One region of the Bacillus sp. SCT118 genome, then DNA from elsewhere that is predicted to be linked to it. Evidence: riboswitches for the same ligand, from Rfam matches in the RefSeq annotation. Region 1 holds a riboswitch; the other holds the start of a gene.
What was found. Region 1 has a riboswitch for S-adenosylmethionine ahead of ACQVGT_RS12365 (phosphoadenylyl-sulfate reductase). Riboswitches for the same ligand answer to the same signal wherever they lie in the genome.
Positions count from the first base shown of each region.

Region 2: another riboswitch for S-adenosylmethionine. It lies ahead of metE (5-methyltetrahydropteroyltriglutamate--homocysteine S-methyltransferase); the one in region 1 lies ahead of ACQVGT_RS12365 (phosphoadenylyl-sulfate reductase).

Region 1 is NZ_CP191225.1:2,433,466-2,444,747, reverse strand. Features, by position in the region: gene carB (carbamoyl-phosphate synthase (glutamine-hydrolyzing) large subunit) at 1-1,866, shown strand, start outside; gene pyrK (dihydroorotate oxidase B electron transfer subunit) at 1,863-2,633, shown strand; gene ACQVGT_RS12380 (dihydroorotate dehydrogenase) at 2,633-3,568, shown strand; gene pyrF (orotidine-5'-phosphate decarboxylase) at 3,537-4,256, shown strand; gene pyrE (orotate phosphoribosyltransferase) at 4,253-4,885, shown strand; SAM riboswitch class I at 5,030-5,135, shown strand; gene ACQVGT_RS12365 (phosphoadenylyl-sulfate reductase) at 5,298-5,999, shown strand; gene cysP (sulfate permease) at 6,011-7,075, shown strand; gene sat (sulfate adenylyltransferase) at 7,124-8,272, shown strand; gene cysC (adenylyl-sulfate kinase) at 8,285-8,878, shown strand; gene cobA (uroporphyrinogen-III C-methyltransferase) at 8,977-9,750, shown strand; gene sirB (sirohydrochlorin chelatase) at 9,753-10,538, shown strand; gene sirC (precorrin-2 dehydrogenase) at 10,519-11,007, shown strand; gene rqcH (tRNA modification protein RqcH) at 11,046-11,282, opposite strand, start outside.
Region 2 is NZ_CP191225.1:2,674,231-2,685,512, reverse strand. Features, by position in the region: gene proA (glutamate-5-semialdehyde dehydrogenase) at 1-449, shown strand, start outside; gene ACQVGT_RS13620 (organic hydroperoxide resistance protein) at 577-1,002, shown strand; gene ohrR (organic hydroperoxide resistance transcriptional regulator OhrR) at 1,033-1,476, opposite strand; gene ohrB (organic hydroperoxide resistance protein OhrB) at 1,619-2,029, shown strand; gene guaD (guanine deaminase) at 2,362-2,832, opposite strand; gene ACQVGT_RS13600 (histidine phosphatase family protein) at 2,967-3,593, shown strand; gene metE (5-methyltetrahydropteroyltriglutamate--homocysteine S-methyltransferase) at 3,634-5,922, opposite strand; SAM riboswitch class I at 6,050-6,205, opposite strand; gene isp (serine protease Isp) at 6,338-7,297, opposite strand; gene rsbRB (RsbT co-antagonist RsbRB) at 7,520-8,353, shown strand; gene thiX (HMP/thiamine ABC transporter permease ThiX) at 8,386-9,150, opposite strand; gene ACQVGT_RS13575 (ABC transporter ATP-binding protein) at 9,125-10,768, opposite strand; gene ACQVGT_RS13570 (ECF transporter S component) at 10,755-11,282, opposite strand, start outside.

The DNA of each region.
Region 1 (11,282 bases):
TTTTCCGCTATCGATGTTTTCTTCTTGCATAAGCTGTTCGGAATCGTACAGTTTGAAAAAGAATTGAAGGCGAATGCGGGCGATACAGATGTGCTGAGACGGGCAAAAGAACTCGGCTTCTCTGATCAGTACATCAGCCGTGAATGGAAAATGAAAGAATCCGAGCTTTACAGCTTGAGAAAACAAGCGGGGATTGCGCCGGTATTCAAAATGGTAGATACGTGCGCGGCGGAATTCGAGTCAGAAACGCCATACTTCTATAGCACATACGAAGAAGAAAATGAATCTGTCGTTACAGATAAGAAAAGTGTGATGGTGCTTGGTTCGGGTCCGATTCGAATCGGACAGGGTGTCGAGTTCGACTATGCGACGGTTCACTCTGTATGGGCAATTAAACAAGCAGGCTATGAAGCCATTATTGTCAATAACAACCCGGAAACCGTTTCAACAGACTTCAGCATCTCAGACAAGCTGTATTTTGAACCGCTTACGATTGAAGATGTTATGCACATCATTGACCTCGAACAGCCAATGGGCGTTGTCGTACAATTTGGCGGACAAACTGCGATTAACCTTGCTGACGAGCTTTCTGCACGCGGAGTGAAAATCCTTGGAACTTCATTAGAAGATTTAGACCGTGCAGAAGACCGGGATAAATTTGAACAAGCGCTTGGAGAACTTGGTGTTCCTCAGCCGCTTGGCAAAACAGCGACATCAGTTGATCAGGCGGTAAGCATCGCAAGTGATATCGGTTACCCGGTATTGGTACGCCCTTCCTATGTACTTGGCGGCCGGGCGATGGAGATTGTGTATCATGAAGAAGAGCTGCTTCATTACATGAAAAACGCAGTTAAAATCAATCCACAGCACCCTGTATTAATTGATAGATACTTGACTGGAAAAGAAATTGAAGTCGATGCAGTATCGGATGGTGAAACAGTCGTCATTCCGGGAATTATGGAGCACATTGAACGTGCGGGCGTTCACTCCGGAGACTCAATCGCTGTTTATCCGCCTCAGTCTCTCACAGAGGACATTAAGAAAAAAATTGAACAATACACGATCGCATTGGCTAAAGGGCTGAATATTGTCGGTTTGCTCAATATTCAATTCGTCTTGTCGCAAGGCGAGGTGTACGTGCTAGAAGTGAACCCGAGATCAAGCAGAACCGTACCGTTTTTAAGCAAAATTACGGGTATCCCAATGGCAAATCTCGCAACTAAAATCATTCTTGGTCAAAAGCTGGCTGCGTTTGGCTATACAGAGGGCCTTCAGCCTGAACAGCAAGGTGTATTTGTAAAAGCGCCGGTCTTCTCCTTTGCCAAGCTGAGAAGAGTGGACATTACGTTAGGGCCTGAAATGAAATCAACAGGTGAAGTCATGGGGAAAGATTCGACACTTGAAAAGGCGCTCTACAAAGCCTTGATTGCTTCAGGTATTCAAATCCCGAACTACGGTTCCGTGCTTTTAACAGTAGCTGATAAGGACAAAGAAGAAGGGCTTGCCATTGCTAAGCGGTTCCACGCAATCGGCTACAACATTTTAGCGACGGAAGGAACGGCAGGCTACCTGAAAGAAGCTTCCATTCCAGCAAAGGTCGTCGGAAAAATCGGTCAGGATGGCCCGAACTTGCTTGACGTCATCAGAAACGGAGAAGCGCAGTTTGTCATCAATACGCTGACAAAAGGAAAGCAGCCGGCAAGAGATGGTTTTAGAATCAGACGTGAATCAGTAGAAAATGGTGTTGCCTGCCTAACATCTTTAGATACGGCAGAGGCGATATTGCGAGTGCTGGAAAGCATGACATTCCGTGCTGATCAAATGCCGGCAGTCAACACAAATCAGGAGGCGGCAGTCACTATATGAAAAAAGCGTATTTGACAGTATGTTCTAACCAGCAAATTGCAGACCGGGTGTATCAAATGGTTCTGAAAGGGGAGCTTGTCCAAGGGTTTACAACCCCTGGACAGTTCCTTCATCTTAAAGTGAGCGAAGCGATTACGCCTCTTTTGAGAAGACCAATCAGCATCGCAGACGTCAACTTTGAAAAAAATGAAGTCACCATCATTTATCGGGTAGATGGGGAAGGGACAAGACTCTTGTCACTGAAGCAGCAGGGAGAACTTGTGGATGTCCTCGGGCCTTTGGGAAATGGCTTTCCTGTTAATGAAGTTCAACCCGGAAAGACGGCTTTGCTGGTAGGAGGCGGAGTAGGTGTGCCGCCTCTCCAAGAGCTGTCGAAACGCTTGAATGAAAAAGGGGTTAATGTCATCCACGTTTTAGGATTCCAATCGGCAAAGGATGTTTTTTACGAGGAAGAATGCCGGCAGTATGGAGACACGTATGTGGCAACAGCTGACGGAAGCTACGGGGAAACCGGATTTGTCACAGATGTGATTAAACGGAAAAATCTAGAGTTTGATATCCTCCTCAGCTGCGGGCCGACACCAATGCTCAAGGCGTTAAAACAGGAATATGCCCATAAAGAAGTATATCTGTCCATGGAGGAACGAATGGGCTGCGGAATCGGCGCATGCTTCGCGTGTGTGTGCCATACAAACGAAAGTGAGACATCCTATGTAAAAGTATGTCTCGACGGGCCTGTATTTAAAGCTCAGGAGGTGGCGCTGTAATGCTAGAGGTGAAATTGCCGGGACTTGATTTGAAAAACCCAATCATTCCTGCATCAGGCTGCTTCGGTTTTGGAAAAGAATTTTCACGTTTTTATGATTTGTCTTGTCTTGGAGCGATCATGATTAAGGCTACGACAAAGGAGCCACGCTTTGGGAATCCGACGCCGCGGGTAGCTGAGACTGGTGCTGGAATGCTCAATGCGATCGGTCTCCAAAATCCGGGGCTGGATAGCGTGTTGCATAATGAGCTGCCGTGGCTTGAGCAGTTTGATACGCCGATCATTGCCAATGTCGCAGGTTCTCAAGTCGAGGATTATGTTGAAGTCGCAGAGCATATCAGCAAAGCGCCTAATGTTCATGCTCTTGAATTAAATATTTCCTGCCCGAATGTGAAAACAGGCGGAATCGCTTTTGGCACGAATCCTGAGATGGCTGCCGATTTGACAAAAGCGGTGAAAGAGGTTTCGGATGTACCCGTTTATGTGAAGCTTTCCCCGAACGTGGCTAATATCACAGAAATTGCATTAGCGATCGAGGAAGCGGGAGCGGACGGTCTTACGATGATCAACACACTAATTGGCATGAGACTCGATTTAAAAACCGGCAAACCGATATTAGCGAATAAAACAGGGGGACTTTCAGGCCCTGCTGTGAAGCCGGTTGCCATTCGCATGGTGTATGAAGTCAGCCAGATGGTCAACATCCCGATTATTGGAATGGGAGGCGTGCAAACGGCTGAAGATGCCCTGGAATTTCTTCTCGCGGGAGCAAGCGCAGTCGCTGTCGGAACAGCAAATTTTGTGAATCCTTTTGCCTGTCCAGAGATTATTGAACAGCTCCCATCTGTTTTGCGCCAATACGGCTATCAATCAATTGAAGAATGCATCGGAAGGAGCTGGAATCATGAAAAACAACCTGCCCATCATCGCGCTTGATTTTGCATCAGCTGAAGAAACACTCGCGTTCTTAGCTCCTTTTCAGCAAGAACCGTTATTTGTAAAGGTTGGAATGGAGCTTTTTTATCAAGAAGGGCCATCGATCGTGAAACAATTAAAAGAAAGAAACTGCGAGCTGTTTTTAGATCTCAAGCTTCATGACATCCCGACTACTGTAAACAAAGCGATGAAGCGCCTTGCCAGTCTTGGAGTAGACCTCGTCAATGTTCATGCGGCCGGGGGCAAAAAAATGATGCAGGCAGCTCTCGAAGGCTTAGAAGAAGGTACGCCGGCCGGAAAAAAACGTCCGTCACTTATCGCGGTAACCCAGTTGACAAGCACATCTGAACAAATCATGAAAGATGAACTGCTGATCGAAAAATCTCTGATTGATACGGTTGTGCACTACAGCAAACAGGCGGAAGAGAGCGGACTGGATGGAGTGGTCTGCTCTGTTCATGAAGCAAAAGCCATTTACCAAGCGGTGTCGCCTTCATTTCTGACTGTCACTCCGGGGATCAGAATGTCTGAGGACGCTGCGAATGACCAAGTCCGCGTAGCGACGCCTGCTATTGCAAGAGAGAAAGGTTCATCAGCGATTGTAGTAGGACGCTCGATTACAAAAGCGGAAGACCCGGTAAAAGCCTATAAGGCTGTCAGACTTGAATGGGAGGGAATCAAATCTTGAAACAAATCATCGCAAAACATCTATTAGACATCCAAGCTGTATTTTTACGCCCGAACGAGCCGTTCACATGGGCAAGCGGCATTTTATCTCCAATCTACTGTGACAACCGCCTTACGCTATCTTTCCCAGAGGTCAGAAATGATGTCGCCTCAGGCATCAGCAAGCTTGTCAAAGAGCATTTTCCTGAAGCTGAAATGATTGCGGGAACAGCAACTGCCGGTATTCCTCATGCTGCTCTTGCGGCTGACCGTTTGAATCTTCCGATGTGTTATGTGAGGAGCAAGCCGAAGGCGCACGGTAAAGGCAATCAGATTGAGGGAGCTGTGCAAGAAGGGCAAAAAACAGTCGTCATTGAAGACTTAATCTCCACAGGAGGCAGCGTGCTTGAAGCTTGTGCAGCTTTACAAGCGGCCGGCTGTGAAGTGCTTGGTGTCGTCTCAATCTTTACGTACGGACTTCCTAAAGCGGAGGAAGCCTTCGCAAAGGCAGAACTGCCATACTACTCATTAACTGATTATGATACGCTCACAGAGGTCGCGCTTGAAAACGGAAATATTCATTCAGATGATCTAAAAAAGCTGCAAACATGGAAACAAAATCCCGAGTCAAAAGATTGGTTTAAAAAATAAAAAATAAATTCAAATGATGCAAAGAGGCTTCAAAGCCTTGCTGTACTTGAAAACAGGCTGTGAGGCCTGTTTTTTTATTAATCCTATAAAAAAAGTCGGGTTGACTTATGTTAGAATTGTGCTAAAATTTACTACAAATCTAAAAACTTATCAAGAGCGGCTGAGGGACTGGACCTATGAAGCCCGGCAACCTGCATAGTTTGTAAGGTGCTACTTCCAGCAAAATGAATTCCATTTTGAAAGATAAGGGCTGCATGCTGTTCCTGTCTTTCTTTCCGCCGGATTGAAAGTTTTTTATTTTAAGAGGAAAAAAGGCTGTCTGTGATATCAGCAGCCGCGAATCACATTACATGGGAAAAGACAACCGGCAGAAAGCTACTGTTTGTTTGTCTCCGAAAGGAGGAAAGAAGAAATGTTAACGTATGATAATTGGGAAGAACCAACGATTACATTTCCGGAAGACGATCCTTATAAAGGAGCGCTGTCAGTTTTAAAATGGGCATACGGCCATTACGGCAATCAACTTGTTTATGCCTGCAGTTTCGGAATTGAGGGAATCGTTCTGATTGACTTAATTTATAAAGTGAAAAAAGACGCAGAGATTGTGTTTCTTGATACAGGACTTCATTTTAAAGAAACCTATGAAACAATTGAACGAGTGAAAGAGCGTTATCCGGGTCTTAATATCATCCTGAAAAAACCAGACCTCACCCTTGAGGAACAAGCCGAAGAACATGGTGACAAACTGTGGGAAAGAGAGCCGAATCAGTGCTGCTATCTTAGAAAGGTCGCTCCTTTAAGAGAGGCGCTTTCAGGACATCCAGCCTGGCTTTCCGGCCTGCGTCGTGATCAAGGGCCAAGTCGTGCCAATACGAATTTCTTAAACAAAGATGAAAAATTCAAGTCAGTAAAAGTTTGCCCGCTTATCCATTGGACTTGGAAAGACATTTGGAGATACACATCCCGGAATGAACTGGACTACAATCCGCTTCATGACCAAGGATATCCAAGTATTGGCTGTGCGCCTTGCACTGCTCCCGCTTTTACAGCAGAGGATTTGCGCTCAGGCAGATGGAATGGTATGGCGAAAACAGAATGCGGACTGCATGAATAAGGAGCTGCAAAATGGAATTAGCCGCTATTTTATTTAGCTTGTTTTTCGCGATGAATATTGGTGCAAGCGGCGCTGCAGCTTCGATGGGGGTTGCTTACGGCTCCGGAGCCATCAAAAAGAAAACTTACGCTTTGATCCTATGCGCAGTCGGTGTCTTTGCCGGGGCGGTTATTGGCGGAGGCGAGGTTGTAAAAACAATCAGCTCCGGCATTATTCCTGAGCAGTCGATTACACTGACGATTGTTTGCATCATTATTGGAGCTGCTGCCCTGTCGCTCTTTACTGCTAATCTGCTCGGCATTCCTTTGTCGACAAGTGAAGTAACAGTCGGCGCGGTTGTCGGCGTGGGAGTGGCTTATAAAGTATTGTTTGTGAACAATCTTCTGATCATTGTGTCATTTTGGGTTTTTGTCCCGCTGTTCGCTTTCGGCTTCACCTATTTCGTATCTAAGCTGTTTCGTTATTTTAAGATTGAAGTAAAATCTTCTAAAAAACAAAAAATCCTCGGCATTGTTTTGTTAGTTGCCGGATTTTTCGAAGCATTCTCTGCCGGCATGAATAACGTGGCGAATGCTGTTGGCCCGTTAGTAGCTGCCGATGTGCTTGATGTCGGAAAAGGAACCTTGTATGGAGGAGCTTTTGTTGCTCTTGGCGCACTGTTATTAGGCCGGCGTGTGCTAGAAACAAACGGGAAGAAAATTACGAGATTCTCAAAAGGGGAAGGCATTCTCTTATCCGGTACAGGAGCGGGACTTGTGATCATCAGTTCTGTATTTGGGATGCCGGTGCCCTTGGCGCAAGTCACGTCATCGTCTATTATCGGAATAGGCATGGCAAAAAACGGTCCGAACGTGTTCCATAAACAAGTTGTTCAAACGATGCTGAAGGTATGGATCGTATCGCCGTTTTTATCTTTATCGATTTCTTATCTGCTTGTATCCTTGTTTTTAAAAGCAGATTATTATTCGATCTTTATCATGGTAAGTGTGCTTTTAGCGGCGGGCGGTGCCGTCAGCCTGACAAAGGCCATTCGTAAAGAGAGACGCTCAGTCCACGAACAAGGCGGGGGAATCTGATCATTAATCTGAGTAATTTTATAAGTTAACTAGGAGGAGATGGATATTATGAGCTTAGCACCACACGGAGGAACATTAGTAAACAGAGTAGATGAATCATATGATGTGAGCGGCATTCAAAAAGAAATTGAACTTGATTTAATTTCTTTCGCGGATTTGGAATTGATCGGTATCGGTGCATACAGCCCGATTGAAGGTTTCTTTAATGAAAAAGATTACGTATCTGTTGTCGAAAACATGCGTCTTTCTTCCGGTGTTGTCTGGTCTCTTCCGATCACGCTTCCGGTCGATGCGCAAAAAGCAGCGGAACTGTCACTTGGTGAAACGGTAAAGTTAACGTATGAAGGAGAAACATACGGCGTTATCCAAATCGAAGACCTGTACGTGCCTGACAAACAAAAAGAAGCTGTCAATGTGTACAAAACAGATGAACAGGAGCATCCTGGTGTTAAAAAGCTGTTCAGCCGCGGCAATACATATGTCGGCGGACCGATTACGTTGATTAAAAAAGCTTCAAAACAGTTCCCTGAATTTACATTTGAACCGTCAGAAACGAGACGCCAGTTTGCGGAAAAAGGCTGGGAAACCATTGTCGGTTTCCAAACAAGAAACCCTGTTCACAGAGCGCATGAATACATTCAAAAAACGGCTCTTGAAACAGTAGACGGCTTGTTCTTGAATCCGTTAGTAGGCGAAACAAAATCTGATGACATTCCAGCTGATGTACGGATGGAAAGCTACCAAGTGCTTCTTGATCATTATTACCCGAAAGATCGCGTTTTCCTTGGTGTCTTTTTAGCGGCGATGCGTTATGCAGGCCCGAGAGAAGCAATTTTCCACGCGCTTGTCAGAAAGAACTACGGCTGCACACATTTCATCGTCGGCCGTGATCATGCAGGTGTAGGTGACTATTACGGAACATACGAAGCACAGGAGCTGTTTGACACATTTAAACCTGAAGAACTCGGGATTACGCCGCTGAAATTCGAGCACAGCTTCTTCTGTAAAAAATGCGGAAATATGGGAACAGCGAAAACATGCCCTCATGGCAGAGAGCATCACGTCATTTTATCAGGCACTAAGGTAAGAGGCATGCTGAGAGACGGTGTGCTGCCGCCTGCTGAATTCAGTCGAAAAGAAGTCGTAGAAGTGTTAATCAAAGGGATGAAGAAAAAAGAAGAAGTAGGCGTATCTTAAGGAGGACTGGCAGTGACAAATCGCGATATTGTATGGCATGAAGCCTCTATCACAAAAGAAGAGTACCAGCAAAAAAACAAGCATAAAAGCTCCATTCTCTGGCTGACAGGGTTAAGCGGATCAGGCAAATCAACGATTGCCAACGCCGCTGCGAGAGAATTGTTTGAGCAAGGCTATCAAGTGATTGTGCTTGACGGGGATAATATCCGTCACGGCTTAAATAAGGATCTTGGTTTTTCTGATGAAGACCGAAAAGAAAACATCCGCCGAATCGGAGAGGTGGCGAAGCTTTTTGTTCAGCAGGGAACCATTGTGATTACTGCTTTTATCTCTCCTTTCCGCGAGGACAGACAACAGGTTCGCGAGCTTGTGGAAGCGGGCGAATTTAATGAAGTCTACATTAAATGCGACCTTGATATTTGTGAACAAAGAGATCCGAAAGGGCTTTACAAAAAAGCAAGAAACGGCGAGATTCCGTTCTTTACAGGAATTGATTCTCCTTATGAAGAACCGGAAGCTCCAGAGCTCGTTCTTGATTCAGGACAGCATGACCGTGAAGCGTGTAAAAATCAGCTGATCGAGTTTGTTAAACAAAAATTGAGCTGAATATGATCTGCTGCGTTCTTCTCAGGTGCCGGAATGCAAGCGAGAACATCATCACAGCGAATGCTCTGGAAGAACTCGAATAGATCGGGGGAAATACGATGGGGAAAGTATATATTGTAGGAGCGGGTCCCGGTGACCCTGATCTGCTGACAATTAAAGCGCTGAAAGCTATTGAAAAAGCTGATGTCATCTTATATGACAGATTAGTAAATAAAGAGATTTTACAATATGCCAAAGAGCAAGCAGACCTGATCTACTGCGGGAAGCTTCCGGATTTTCATACGATGAAGCAGGAAACCATCAATCGATTTCTTGTGAAGTATGCGCAAAAAGGGAAAATGGTTGTCAGACTGAAAGGCGGAGACCCTTTTGTGTTCGGCAGAGGAGGGGAAGAAGCGGAATGCCTCTCTGAAAATGGAATTCCGTTTGAAATCATCCCCGGCATTACGTCTGGAATCGCGGCAGCCGCTTATGCCGGGATTCCTGTTACTCATCGGGAGGCGGGCTCTAACGTCGCTTTTGTAACGGGTCATTATAAAAAAGAAGAAGATTTTGAGGAAAAGTGGAAAGCGCTGGCTACAGGAATTGATACACTTGTCATCTATATGGGTATCAAAAACGTGCAGCAGATTGAAAGAAAACTCCTTGAAAACGGCCGGGACGGTTCTACGCCGGCAGCCTTTATTCATTGGGGAACAACGGACAAGCAAAAATCTGTTTTTTGTACAGTTGACACCCTTTCAGAAACGGTGGTAAAAGAAAACATTACAAATCCGAGTTTAATTGTCATTGGAAATGTTGTAAATTATCACTATAAGCTGGAATGGTTTGAATCTGAATTGAAAAAACAAGATTTAAGCGAGGCGTTGTAAAAATGAAACAAGCAATTTTATATGTCGGCCATGGCAGCCGGGTCAAAAAAGCGCAGCAAGAAGCCGCAGCCTTTTTGGAAGGATGCAAGGCCCACATCTCTGTGCCAGTACAAGAAATCAGCTTTTTAGAGCTTCAGGAGCCGACAATTGAGACAGGATTTGAAGCATGTGTGAAGCAAGGCGCCACTCATATCGCAGTGGTGCCTCTGCTTCTTTTAACAGCTGCGCATGCAAAACATGATATTCCGGAAGAAATTGCGCGTGTTGCATCTCGATATCCGTCAGTCCTCATTTCATACGGAAAGCCGATCGGGATTGACGAAGAAGTAGTCAAGGCTGTATATCACCGAATGAAAGACATAGGTGTTCCATATGAAAATGCCAGAGTGGTACTCATCGGAAGGGGAAGTTCAGATCCAGATGTCAAAAGAGACGTAACCGGTATTGCTAATCTTCTTCAGGAAATGATTCCAGTCAAGGAAGTCATTCCGTGCTTTTTGACAGCATGCGGCCCTAATTACAAAGAGGTTTTTTCAGAAATTAAAAAAGATGACGGCATAACAACCTTTATCGTTCCATATTTGCTCTTTACGGGTATGCTGATGAATGAAATCGAACGAGAGGTTCAGAAATTAAAAGCTCATAATCCGAACGTCTACCTCTCTTCCTATATCGGTTTTCATCCTCATGTGAAAAACGCATTTTTGAACCGTGTGAGAGAAACTTCGGCAAATCCTGAGGGACAATTTGATTTTGATGGAGGTTCATATGCTTCCGCTGCACATTAGCCTGGAAAAGAAGAAGGTTGTGATTGCGGGAGGCGGCAGCATCGCTCTCAGAAGGCTGAAAACGGTGATTTCTGAGGGAGCTGATATAACGCTCGTCAGTCCGGATGTTGAACCGGAAATCAAGCAAATGGCAGAAGAGCGACGTATCAAATGGGAAAAACGGACAATTGAAAAAGAAGATTATCTCAATGCTTTTTTCATTATTGCCGCGACGGATGATGCGGCAGTGAACAAAGAAATTGCCCAATCCGCTTCGCCTTTTCAGCTTGTTAATTGTGTCAGTGACGCTGAGCTTGGCAATGTATATATGCCGAAAATCGTAAAAAGAGGACATGTCACTGTGTCTGTTTCTACAAGCGGAGCCAGTCCAAAGCACACAAAAGAGCTTGCCGAAAACGTGGATAAGCTGATTGACGGCGATTTTGTTGCTGAAGTGAACAGGCTTTATCAGGTGAGAAGAAAGAAATAGCCAGAGCATTTGTATGCTCTGGCTTTTCTTTATGCGGCTCAGCTTTTTTTGAGCTTGATGACAGTATCAGCATCAGGCGTGACAAAGACGGTATGCTGGCTGTCATAGGTGACGAAGCCGGGCTTCGCGCCGTTTGGTTTTTTGACATGCCTGATTTTTGTATAATCTACAGGCACTGAACTTGAATCTTTAGCTTTTGAAAAATAAGCTGCAATTGTCGCGGCTTCCATGATTGTTTGCTCATCCGGTTCGCTGCTTCTGATCACAACGTGGGA
Region 2 (11,282 bases), 240 kb from region 1:
GGGCAAGACAGCACGGGAAAGAATTGCTGAACCAGCTGGAAAACGCGGGAGTTGAAATTCGCGGTGATGAATTGGTATGTGAACTTCATCCTTCAAGCAAACAAGCATCAAAAGAAGATTGGGAAACCGAATTTTTAGCGCCTGTCCTCAGCGTAAAGACGGTTGAAAACGTCCAAGAAGCTGTGAAGCATATCCAACAATACGGCACCAATCATTCTGAAGCGATTTTAACTGAAAATGACAAAAACGCGGCATATTTTCAAACGGCTGTCGATGCTGCTGCTGTCTATCATAACGCGTCAACCCGCTTTACCGACGGCTTTGAATTCGGCTACGGAGCCGAAATCGGCATCAGCACGCAAAAGCTTCATGCAAGAGGACCGATGGGGCTTCCTGCACTGACTTCTACAAAATACATCATTAAAGGAACTGGGCAAATCCGTGAATAGCGGGGCAATGTTCAATGAAAAAGCTAATCTTGTAACGAGATTAGCTTTTTTTTATACGAGAAAAATTGACATATCAAATTTAATTGTGTACAATTTAATTGTATAAAATATATTGGGGGAATGAAAAATGAGTCAGCCATTATTTACAGCAACTGTTTCAGCGGTAGGAGGAAGAGAAGGAAAGGTCATTTCATCAGACCGCGTTCTTGAGCTTGATGTCGCAATGCCGGGGACACCGAGAGCCAAGAAATTAGAAAAAGCGACAAATCCAGAGCAGCTGTTTGCAGCAGGTTATGCAGCTTGCTTTGACAGCGCCCTGCAGCTTGTCGCAAGAACAGAACGGGTAAAAGTAGAGACAGAGGTTACGGCGAATGTAAGCCTGTTAAAGGATGAAGCAGACCAGGGCTATAAGCTGGGTGTGACGCTGCAAGTAAAAGGAGAAGGAGTCAGTGCATCAGAATTGGAGGCGCTTGTGAAAAAAGCGCACGGCGTCTGCCCGTATTCAAAAGCAACCTCCGGAAATATTGATGTGACACTTGAAGTTGCTGAATAAATAAAAAGAGGATGCCTGTACAAGGCATCCTCAATTTTTTTGATGAAGTGTTTCCAGCAATGTATATAGAGCGGATTTTAACTGTTTGAGATCCTCCCCAGACTGCTTTGAGAGCCCCAGAATTGTCTCTGGAATATCAACCGCTTTTTCTTTTAATAACGCTCCGTCCTCTGTCAGGCTGATCAACACGGACCGCTCATCCTCTTCAGATCTTTTTCTCGTAATCAAACCCTGTTGTTCCATTCGTTTAAGCATCGGAGTGAGCGTCCCTGAATCTAAATACAGCTGTTCGCCCATTTTTTTGACAGTAAGCGTTTCATGTTCCCATAACAATAGCAAAGCCAAATATTGAGGGTATGTTATATTCAGCTTATCAAGCAGCGGCTTGTATTGCTTTGTCATTTCCCGCGAACTCGCATATAGCAAAAAACAAAGCTGATTCTCCAATTTCATATGATCAAATTTATTTTCCATTTTGTTCACCAACTCTTTTTTGTCATTCGATTCTATTGTATCTGAAAAACCTCACTTTTCCTATTCTCGGCAAACTTAGCATGTTTAAAAAGATCAGAAAGGGAAATATAACAACTAGATACAAATAAGGAGGTTGGGAAATATGTCACTATTTACAGCAAAAGTAACCGCGCGAGGCGGACGGGCAGGACATATTACATCAGATGACGGTGTTCTTGATTTTGATATTGTCATGCCAAATGCCAAAAAAGAAGGACAAACCGGCACAAATCCGGAACAGCTCTTTGCGGCAGGGTATGCTGCATGCTTCGGCGGCGCGCTCGAACACGTAGCCAAAGAGCAGAATATCGAAATTGATTCGGAGATTGAAGGGCAGGTCAGCCTCATGAAGGATGAGAGCGACGGCGGGTTTAAAATTGGTGTCACACTTGTTGTGAACACGAAAGATTTAGATCGGGAAAAGGCACAAGAGCTTGTCAACGCCGCTCATGAATTCTGTCCTTACTCAAAGGCAACCAGAGGAAATGTTGATGTAAAACTAGAATTAAAATAATGACCGGCATCCTGAGGGTTCTCAGGATGTTTTTTTGTGTCGGAGCGGGTGTGATCTTTTCGAGGTCTGAGACATTTCTTATAAATGGATTCAGACTTATATCCATTATGAATTGACGCGGAACGGGGTAGGAGTGGGCACAGATTATTGATAAAACGTCAGAGAAGCGATCACAGCGTTTAAAGCCTGCAAAAGTTACAGATGAAGGGGGCGGCTGGCTCGGTGTCTGCCAAGCTGAATTCCGGCTCGCATGATTGCTGTTTTGTATTTGCACAGGGCAAAGCGGCTACTTGGAGAAATAACAAGGATCAGGCCGCACATGCCTGATCCTTTTAATATTCTTTCTTGTTGGCAAAATCCCGCCATGCCTGAAACGGGGATAAATGCTCCATAAGAGTCACTTGATAAAAGGGGATCGTTCTTTCTTCAGCAGGTTTATCAATTTCTTTATAAATGAATGAATCATCAAACCCGGCTTCGGCAGCGTCAGTGTGCTCAGCTGCATAGAAAACGGCTTTAGGCCGGGCCCAGTAGATGGCGCCCAAGCACATTGGGCATGGTTCACAGCTCGTATACAAAATGCAGTCATCAAGCTGGTATGCTCCTAGCACCTTACAGGCTTTCCGAATAGCAGTGACTTCCGCGTGGGCAGTCGGATCATTGCTTGTTGTGACGTTGTTCTGTCCCTCGGCAATAATGACTCCGTCTTTCACGATAACGGCTCCAAAAGGCCCGCCGATTCCTGCATTCACTCCTTCACATGCGAGAGTGACAGCCCGTTTTAAGAACGTTTCATGATTCATCCCAATCCCTCCTGTCAATAGAGTGTTATTAGTATAGCCGAAAAAAGGGCAAAGAACATTCTCAAAAAAGTGTAAAATAAACAAAGTTTTTGGGGGATTTGCTAAGATAAGAGGAGAAAAGAGGAGGGGTAATCATGCTGCATTTATATATTGCCAGACACGGACAGACCCAATGGAACGTAGAAAAACGGATGCAGGGCTGGATGGATTCTGATTTAACAGAACTTGGGCTGTACAATGCCCGTGCTCTTGGGGAGCGTCTGAAGGATATTGAATTGAATCAGGTATACATCAGCCCGAGCAAGCGGACAGAAGAGACAGCAAAAACCGCACTAGGGTCGCGCAGGCTCCCGCTGGTGATAGATCATATGTTCAGAGAAATGTCACTGGGCTCATGGGAAGGGAAAAAACAAGAGGATATTGAAAGGGACGAACCAGATCTTTTTCACGCTTATTTTCATTATCCCGAAGCTTATCGCCAGCAGGGAAGTGAAACGTTTTTTGACTTTGAAAACCGGGTAAGGCTGGCACTCCAAACGATTTTAGACAGCCATTCTTCCGGTAATGTTCTCTTGGTTACCCATTCTGTCTTTATATTAATGCTGTTAAATATCATAAAGGGAAGACGCGTTAATGACATATGGAATTCTGCTTACATACATGATACATCATTGAGCCTTGTGGAATTTGATGAAAATGGAACAGCCGAAATAATAATAGAAGGGGACGGGAAGCATCGGAAACCGATTTCCGCTTTCTAATAGAAAAAACCATCTGCCAAATGCAGATGGTTTTTTCAAATTATACTAGCTGTGTCTGCTGTGCTCTTGCCTGTTTTGCGGCTTCAACCATGTTTTTCAATGCTGCAACCGTTTCTTCCTGCTGTCTTGTTTTCAATCCGCAGTCCGGATTTACCCAGAAGCGGTCAGTCGGACAGACGGCAAGCGCATCAACGATAATATTGTACATTTCTTCAGTTGACGGCACACGAGGGCTGTGAATGTCATATACACCAAGGCCAAGCCCTTTCAAATACGGGTGGTTTTTTAAGTAATCTAAAAATCCTCCGTGGCTTCTGCTATGTTCGATTGTAATCACATCGGCATCAAGATCATTGATTGTATCAACGATATCTTCGAAGTTGCTGTAGCACATATGTGTATGAATTTGTGTCTCGTTTTTCACGGAAGAAGTGGTTAATCTGAATGCTTCTGCCGCCCAAGTCAAGTACTCATCCCAATCGCGGGTTTTCAATGGAAGGCCTTCGCGCAGCGCTGGTTCATCGACTTGAATGATTTGAATGCCTGCGTCTTCAAGCGCTTTAACTTCTTTGCGAAGGGCAAGCCCGATTTGGAAGGCGATTTCTTTCCTCGAGATATCGTTTCGAGGGAAAGACCAGTTTAAGATTGTAACCGGGCCCGTCAGCATTCCTTTTACATGCTTGGAAGTCAATGACTGTGCGTAGACTGTGTCTTTCACTGTCATCGGTTCAATAAATTCAACATCTCCGTAAATGACTGGCGGGCGGACACAGCGTGAGCCGTATGATTGAACCCAGGCATATTTAGTGAAGGCGAAACCGGCCAGCTTTTCACCGAAGTATTCGACCATGTCTGTCCGTTCAAATTCGCCGTGAACAAGGACATCAAGCTCCAATTCTTCCTGAATATCAATCCATCTTTTTGTTTCCGCATTGATAAAGTTTTGATACTGTTCTTCGGACCACTCAGCTTTCCGCCATTTTTGGCGTGCGCTCCGCACTTCAGCAGACTGCGGGAAGCTGCCGATCGTTGTCGTCGGCAAAAGCGGAAGGCCGAGAGATTCATTTTGCAGGGCTAAACGTTCTTCAAACGGAATCGGACGCTTGAAGTCTTTATCAGTTAATTGCTCAAGCTCTTTCTTTTGTTCAGAATTGGCGCCTGTTGCAAACTGTTTAAGCGCCTGGATATCAGCCTTAGCCTGCTGAATCTCTTCGCTGATCGCCGCTTTTCCTGATACTAAGCCTTCTTTCAAAGCTGTCAGCTCGGCCAGCTTGTCTTTTGCGTAGGACAATCCGTTCAATAGGTCTTTTTCCAAATGCTCATCAGGATGTTTCGCTACCGGAACATGCAACAGGCTGCTGGAAGGCTGAATCCACAGTTCATCAACTTTTGCAATGCTGAGAATATCAAGAACGGCATCGAGACGCTCTTCAAGGTCCGCTTTCCAAATGTTGCGTCCGTCGATAACGCCGGCTGCCAGCACTTTGTCTGTCGGAAAACCATGTGTTTTAAGCTGTTCTAGGTTTCTGCCTTTGTCGTGAACGAAATCAAGGCCAATTCCCTGAACCGGGTAAGAGATCAGCTCTTCATACGCATCAACAGAATCAAAATACGTCTGCAAAAGCACATTCAAGGATGAAAGCTCACTTGTAATGCTTTCAAATAACTCTTTTGCGCCGCGGACATCTTCACTAGAGGCGGTAACGAGCGCCGGCTCATCGATTTGAACCCATTTTACGCCTTCTTCTTCAAGTTCTTTCAAAAGCTGTACATATAATGGCACAAGGCGTTTTTGGATCGCTTTTGCTTCGGACGGTTCATAGCCTTTAGCGAGCGTAACGAACGTATAAGGGCCGACAATCACAGGCTTTGTTTCCACACCGTATTCCTGTTTGATCCGGCGATAATCTTCGAGTTGTTTGTTTCTTGTCAGACGGAACTCAATGCTCTCGTCATATTCCGGAACGATGTAATGGTAATTTGTATTAAACCATTTTGTCATTTCACTAGATACAGCGTCTTTGATTCCGCGGGCGATAGCGAAGTATGTATCGGTAGCGTCAGTCAAATGTCTGAACCGTTTCGGGATCCAGTTGAAGCTGACTGCTGTGTCGAGTACATGGTCATACTGTGTGAAATCAGAAACAGGCACAACATCAATCTGCTGGTCAATTTGTGTTTTTACTGCGGATAAAAATAGTTCGTCGATTTGCTTTAAAAACGTATCTTTATCAGTACTGCCTTTCCAATACGCTTCAAGTGCTTTTTTCCATTCACGGTTCAGTCCGATTCTCGGAAATCCTAAATTCGATGTTTTGATGGTTGTCATTGTTTCTCCTCCTTTATATGTAAAACACTCTCTTTAACCCGCGGATACAGGCTGCTAAGAGGTTTTCTCACAACAAAAAGCCTCTTTCCCATGAGAGAAAGAGGCTTTTCTACGTAAAACACTGCCTCTCTCATCTCTCAGACACAATCTGATGGAATTAGCACCGTGCCTTATGAGACATCAGTCTCGGCGCGAAAAGCAGTGCGCCCCATTTCACAATGGTATTACGGTCGGTTGCTGTTGGGGTCAAAAGGCCAATCCCTCGCCCAACTCTCGATAAGAGAAAATGTTATTAATTTTTTGAAAAGTTGAATCATTTGTTGGTAATCTTAACAGTAATTCAAATTCATTGTCAACATAGAATTTGAAATTTTTATTTACATGATGTGGTGTATATTATATAAGAAAAATAATCTTATAGGGTCAACAAATGTGATTGCTCTGCTTTTTCTGCGAGCTCATCAGGAGCTGTTAAATACAGGAATCCATTGCCTGCCAGCGTTTTTGCAATATCAAGAGGAAGTGTCCTGCGGATTAGCTGTGCGAAAACCTCAGATTCAGAAAGCTTTCTTTGAAATGATTCTTCTTCATAGCTTTTGATTAAAGCAAGCGCACCGCTGACATGAGGGGCAGCCATTGAAGTGCCGGTCAGCTTACCGTACTTCTTGTTGGGAAGGGTGGATAAGATGTTTTCTCCTGGTGCCACAAGGTCAATCTCTTTATTTGCGTTAGAAAATTCTGACAATTCTCGCGCTACAGAAACAGATCCAACTGCAATCACTTCATTATAAGCTGCGGGGTAGGAAAGCTCTTCTGTGCGTTCGTCGCCGTCACCTTCATTTCCCGCTGCACAAACGACAAGCACTCCGTTTTTCACTGCGTTTTTCACTGCTTCTTCCAGCTCTGGCACATCGCTTGGCCCTCCAAGGGACATTGAGATGATGTCGACTTTCTGTTCCACCGCGTAGTTGATGCCGTTGATTATCCATTCGTATTGTCCGCTGCCGTTCTCGCCGCCAAGAACCTTCACAATCAATAGGCTTGCCTCAGGCGCGACTCCGGCAATGCCTCCGTTTGAATCATTAGCTGCAATCGTTCCGGCGACGTGTGTGCCGTGTCCGTTGTAGTCGGAAATCGCATCTTCCTTGCCGCCGTCGTCATCCGTGAAGTTCTTTCCGCCGATGATTTGATTTTTTAAATCAGGGTGGCTTGTGTCGCAGCCCGTGTCTAATACAGCAACTTTAATATTTTTGCCTTTTACCCCTTTTGCCCACATTTCTGGCGCCTTAATCACTTTAATGCCCTCAGGAAGCTCGTTTACATCCATGATCTGCTCATTCGTCACATACGGGATCAAGCGGATTTCACCATTCATAAAAAAGCCCTCCTTTTTTATGCTTTCAAGTGGATTCAAGGGTGTTGCCTCATATTATATGAAAAAAGCAAGCGCTCGGACAGAGCCATTTGAAGCATTTTGAAAAAATAGGATACACACCAAAGAATTAGTAATCTTCAAAATATTGGATGGCTTCGGCATGTATGACTGGGATTCAACTGTAAGTCAAGTTATAATAGTGTTGGGGAAAGGAGCAGTGTCATGAAACTGAATGAAAAATTATATGCATTTTTTTCAGAGCATGTGGAACAAATGGCCGAGGAATGGATTGAAACGATGGAGGAAAGTGATCCGAATTCGCTTTACGCCCTACATAATGCAACAGTAACGGAAGAATTGAAAGAGCAGGACAGAGAATTTTACCGGCATCTGAATTACATGTATGTTTTACCGGAAAAACAATTTCTCGAAGAGTTTCAAGAGTGGGTCATTGAGCTGACCAACGATCAAAAACATCTCGACACACCGGTTCAGTATGTCATTCGGGAGTTTATGAGAAACAGGAGATTATATACGAAGTATTTTGAGAAGTTTGCAGAAGAAAATGAGTCAGCGTTTGAACCGGGAGAGAAGCAAAAATGGGCAGATTTGATTGTAAAAGTATTTGATTTCACCATTTATACATTCGTTGATCACGCTGAAATGAATGCCAAGCAGCAATTAAACGCCCAAAGAGAAATGATATTGGAATTAAGCTCACCTGTCATTACCCTGAGCAAATCAACAGCTCTGCTGCCTCTTGTCGGTGACATTGATACCGAACGGGCGAAGTTTATTCTGGAAAACACGCTTCAAGCTTGTGCGAAAAGACGCGTGGAGCATCTGTTAATTGATCTGTCAGGTGTTGTGGTAGTGGATACGATGGTGGCGCACCAGATTTTTAAATTGATTGAGGCGCTCAATCTGATCGGTGTCCGGTCAACCCTGTCAGGAATCAGGCCTGAAATTGCGCAAACTGCTGTACAGCTGGGGATTGACTTTTCGAATATTACCATTAAAACCAACCTTGCCCAAGCATTAAATTATCATCAATAAGAAAAAATCCGCTATCGTCGATAGCGGATTTTTTATGAGGCAAAACAGAAAGATACGAGAAAAGATCCTGCGAATAACAAGAGAACGAGGCAAAAGAACAGCCAGTCGCGCCGGTTCACGCTCAATGTCCTGTAATATGTCCGGTTTCTGCTTCCTGTAAAACCTTTCGATTCCATCGCAAGCGCTGTCCGTTCCGCTTTTCTGATGGCGCTTGCCAATAGCGGTATGGTATATCGTTTTAACGCACTGATTTTATTAATGATGCCGCTCTCCGCCGCTCCTCCTCTGATTTTATGAGCCTGCTGAATCAGCTGGACCTCATCCTTTAGCAGCGGAAGAAAGCGAAAGCCTGCAATGACACCGTACGCGAGCTTTGGTGAGAGCCTGCACTGCTGGACAAGGCTCAGCATAAATAAAATCGGATCGGTTGTAAAAACAAACATCATCGATAAGGCGGAGAAGCATAAAATACGAAACCCGAGAGAGATGCCGACAGACACATTATCGCTGTTAATTGAGATAGGGCCTGCTTGAAACAAAAAATTATCCGGTGTTGTCGGCACCTTTCCAAAAACTGCGGCTGTCCACACGCACCCGAATGCTAAAATCAAAAACGGAATCGTAAACAACAACCATTTTTTCAATGGGATTCCGGCCGCCAGTAAAACGCCCGCAACGATGATGATATAAAAACATGCCGGAGTGTAAGGGTTGTAAATAAACGACAGCATGACGACACAACAAAAAACCGCCGCCGCTTTCACAGTCGGATTAATGAGATGTAACGGCTGCTTCATCACGCACCTCCTCTTGATATGCCATCCATTCATATAGAAGGGGAAGGGTGAGCTTTGCTTTTTGGACAAGCCCTGTTTCTTGAGAAAACAACTGCTCTGGAGATCCGTCAAAGGCCAGGCCCGTATCGTGAAGCACAAGCACGCTGTCAGCATACGAAGAGACTAGCTCCATATCGTGTGTAATCATAAGGACAGCAGTTCCCTCTGCCTTGATACGCTGAATCATTTCCATGCATTCAGCCGCCGTGCGGGCATCCTGGCCAAAGGTTGGTTCGTCTAATAATAGAACCTTTACGTCATGCATGAGCATAGTAGCAACGCTCAGTCGCCGTTTTTGCCCTTGGCTGATCGCAAACGGATGATGATCAGCCAAATGCGCAAGACCAAAACGCTGCAGCAGGTGTTGCGCTTTTTTCTCAGTTTCAGCATTTGCTTTCTGGCCGAACAGAAGCTCGTCATACACCGTATCGGTGACGAATTGATGCTCAGGGTTTTGAAAAACAAATCCCATCCGTTTACGCAATTCTTTTTCTTTATATTTCTGCAGCGGCTGGTCATTAAGAAGGATTTTGCCGCTTTGCGGTTTCATGAGACGGGCCAAAACTGATAGGAGCGTCGATTTTCCAGTTCCGTTCGGACCGACAAGCGCCGTTAAAGAACCTTCGCGCAACGAAAAGCTGATGTCTTTGAAAATCGCCTGCGGTCCTCTCGCGAACGAAAGGCTGCTGACTTCAAGCACACTCTCCCCAGAAGGGGCTTTCTTCTTTTTGGCATGCCCGGCAGGAATAGGCTCTTTGAACAGCATCTCTTTTGATAAAGTAAACGGCATACTCAGCTTTTCCTGCAGATGACAGACCTTTGGAATGGCGATGCCCAATTTCTTTAGTGTCTCCGCTTCATGCTGAAATAGATTTTTCGTCAGGCCATCCAGCGCCTTTTTGCCTGATTTGTCGAGCACGATCGTTCTCTCAATCCAAGGCGCCCATTCATCAAGCTGGTGCTCAATGACGAGGAGGCTGAAACCTTTTTCCCGCTGAAGATCTTTCATCAGATGAACGAACTCCCGCGCTGAGAAAGGGTCTAAAAGAGAGGTCGGCTCATCTAAAATAATAAGCTCAGGCTCCATCGCCAAAATACAGGCGAGAGCCACTTTCTGCTTTTGTCCTCCTGAAAGGGTTGAGATCGTTTTTTCTTTTAAATGGGTAATGCGTAATTTTTCTAATACGGCGTTGATTTTCTCTGTCATTTCTTCTTTTGGAATTTGCAGATTTTCCAGTCCGAACGCAATTTCGTCCTCCACCGTCAGCATACAGAACTGCTGATCAGGATCCTGAAAAACGACCCCGGCATGCTGAGCAATCGTTTCGGAGGTTTCAGCATCTGTGACCGGCTTTTGAAATAGAAAGACATGTCCGGACTGAATGCCGTCGCAAGCCTCCGGATATAGACCGTTTAAACAAAGGGCGAGCGAGCTTTTACCGCATCCGCTCGGTCCTAATAATAAAACACATTCTCCTTTTTGAAGCTCAAACGAAATGTCTTGAAAAACCGGTTTCTCGTCTTCTTCATAAGAGAAGCTGAGCTGCTCAACCGTCAGAAGCTCATCAAAGGCTTGCATGTTCTGACGCCCGCTTCCGTTTCTTTTTCAGTTCCTTTCCGAGTGCCATTCCGTTTAACACACCTGTAAAAGCGAGAGAGTCGCTGACAGCTTTTCCGAGAAGTCCCGCCAAAAGCGCGCCGGAAATGAGGCGGATCACAAGCATAATGAGCAGATAACCTGGTGAATAGGCTGCATAGCCAGAAACAAAGAGATCATAGATAAAGCTGGCTACTGAAGACCCCATACCGGCCAGCATAAGGACAGGGAGAGAGTATGCTTTCCAGCGTGTTGCAAGAAATACAGCCTCAGCCCCGAGCCCTTGAACAATGCCAATGACGATGACCATCGGGCCAGACGGATTTCCCAGCAGGCACTCAACGAGAGCAGCAATGATTTCAGAAACGAGCGCCGCACCCGGTTTTCGAATCATGTACGCGGCGATCACCGAAACGATAAACCAAATGCCGTAAATCGGTTCATAGGCGATTGGCCCAAACATACCTGCAAGCACGTTTCCGAAATGTGTAAATAA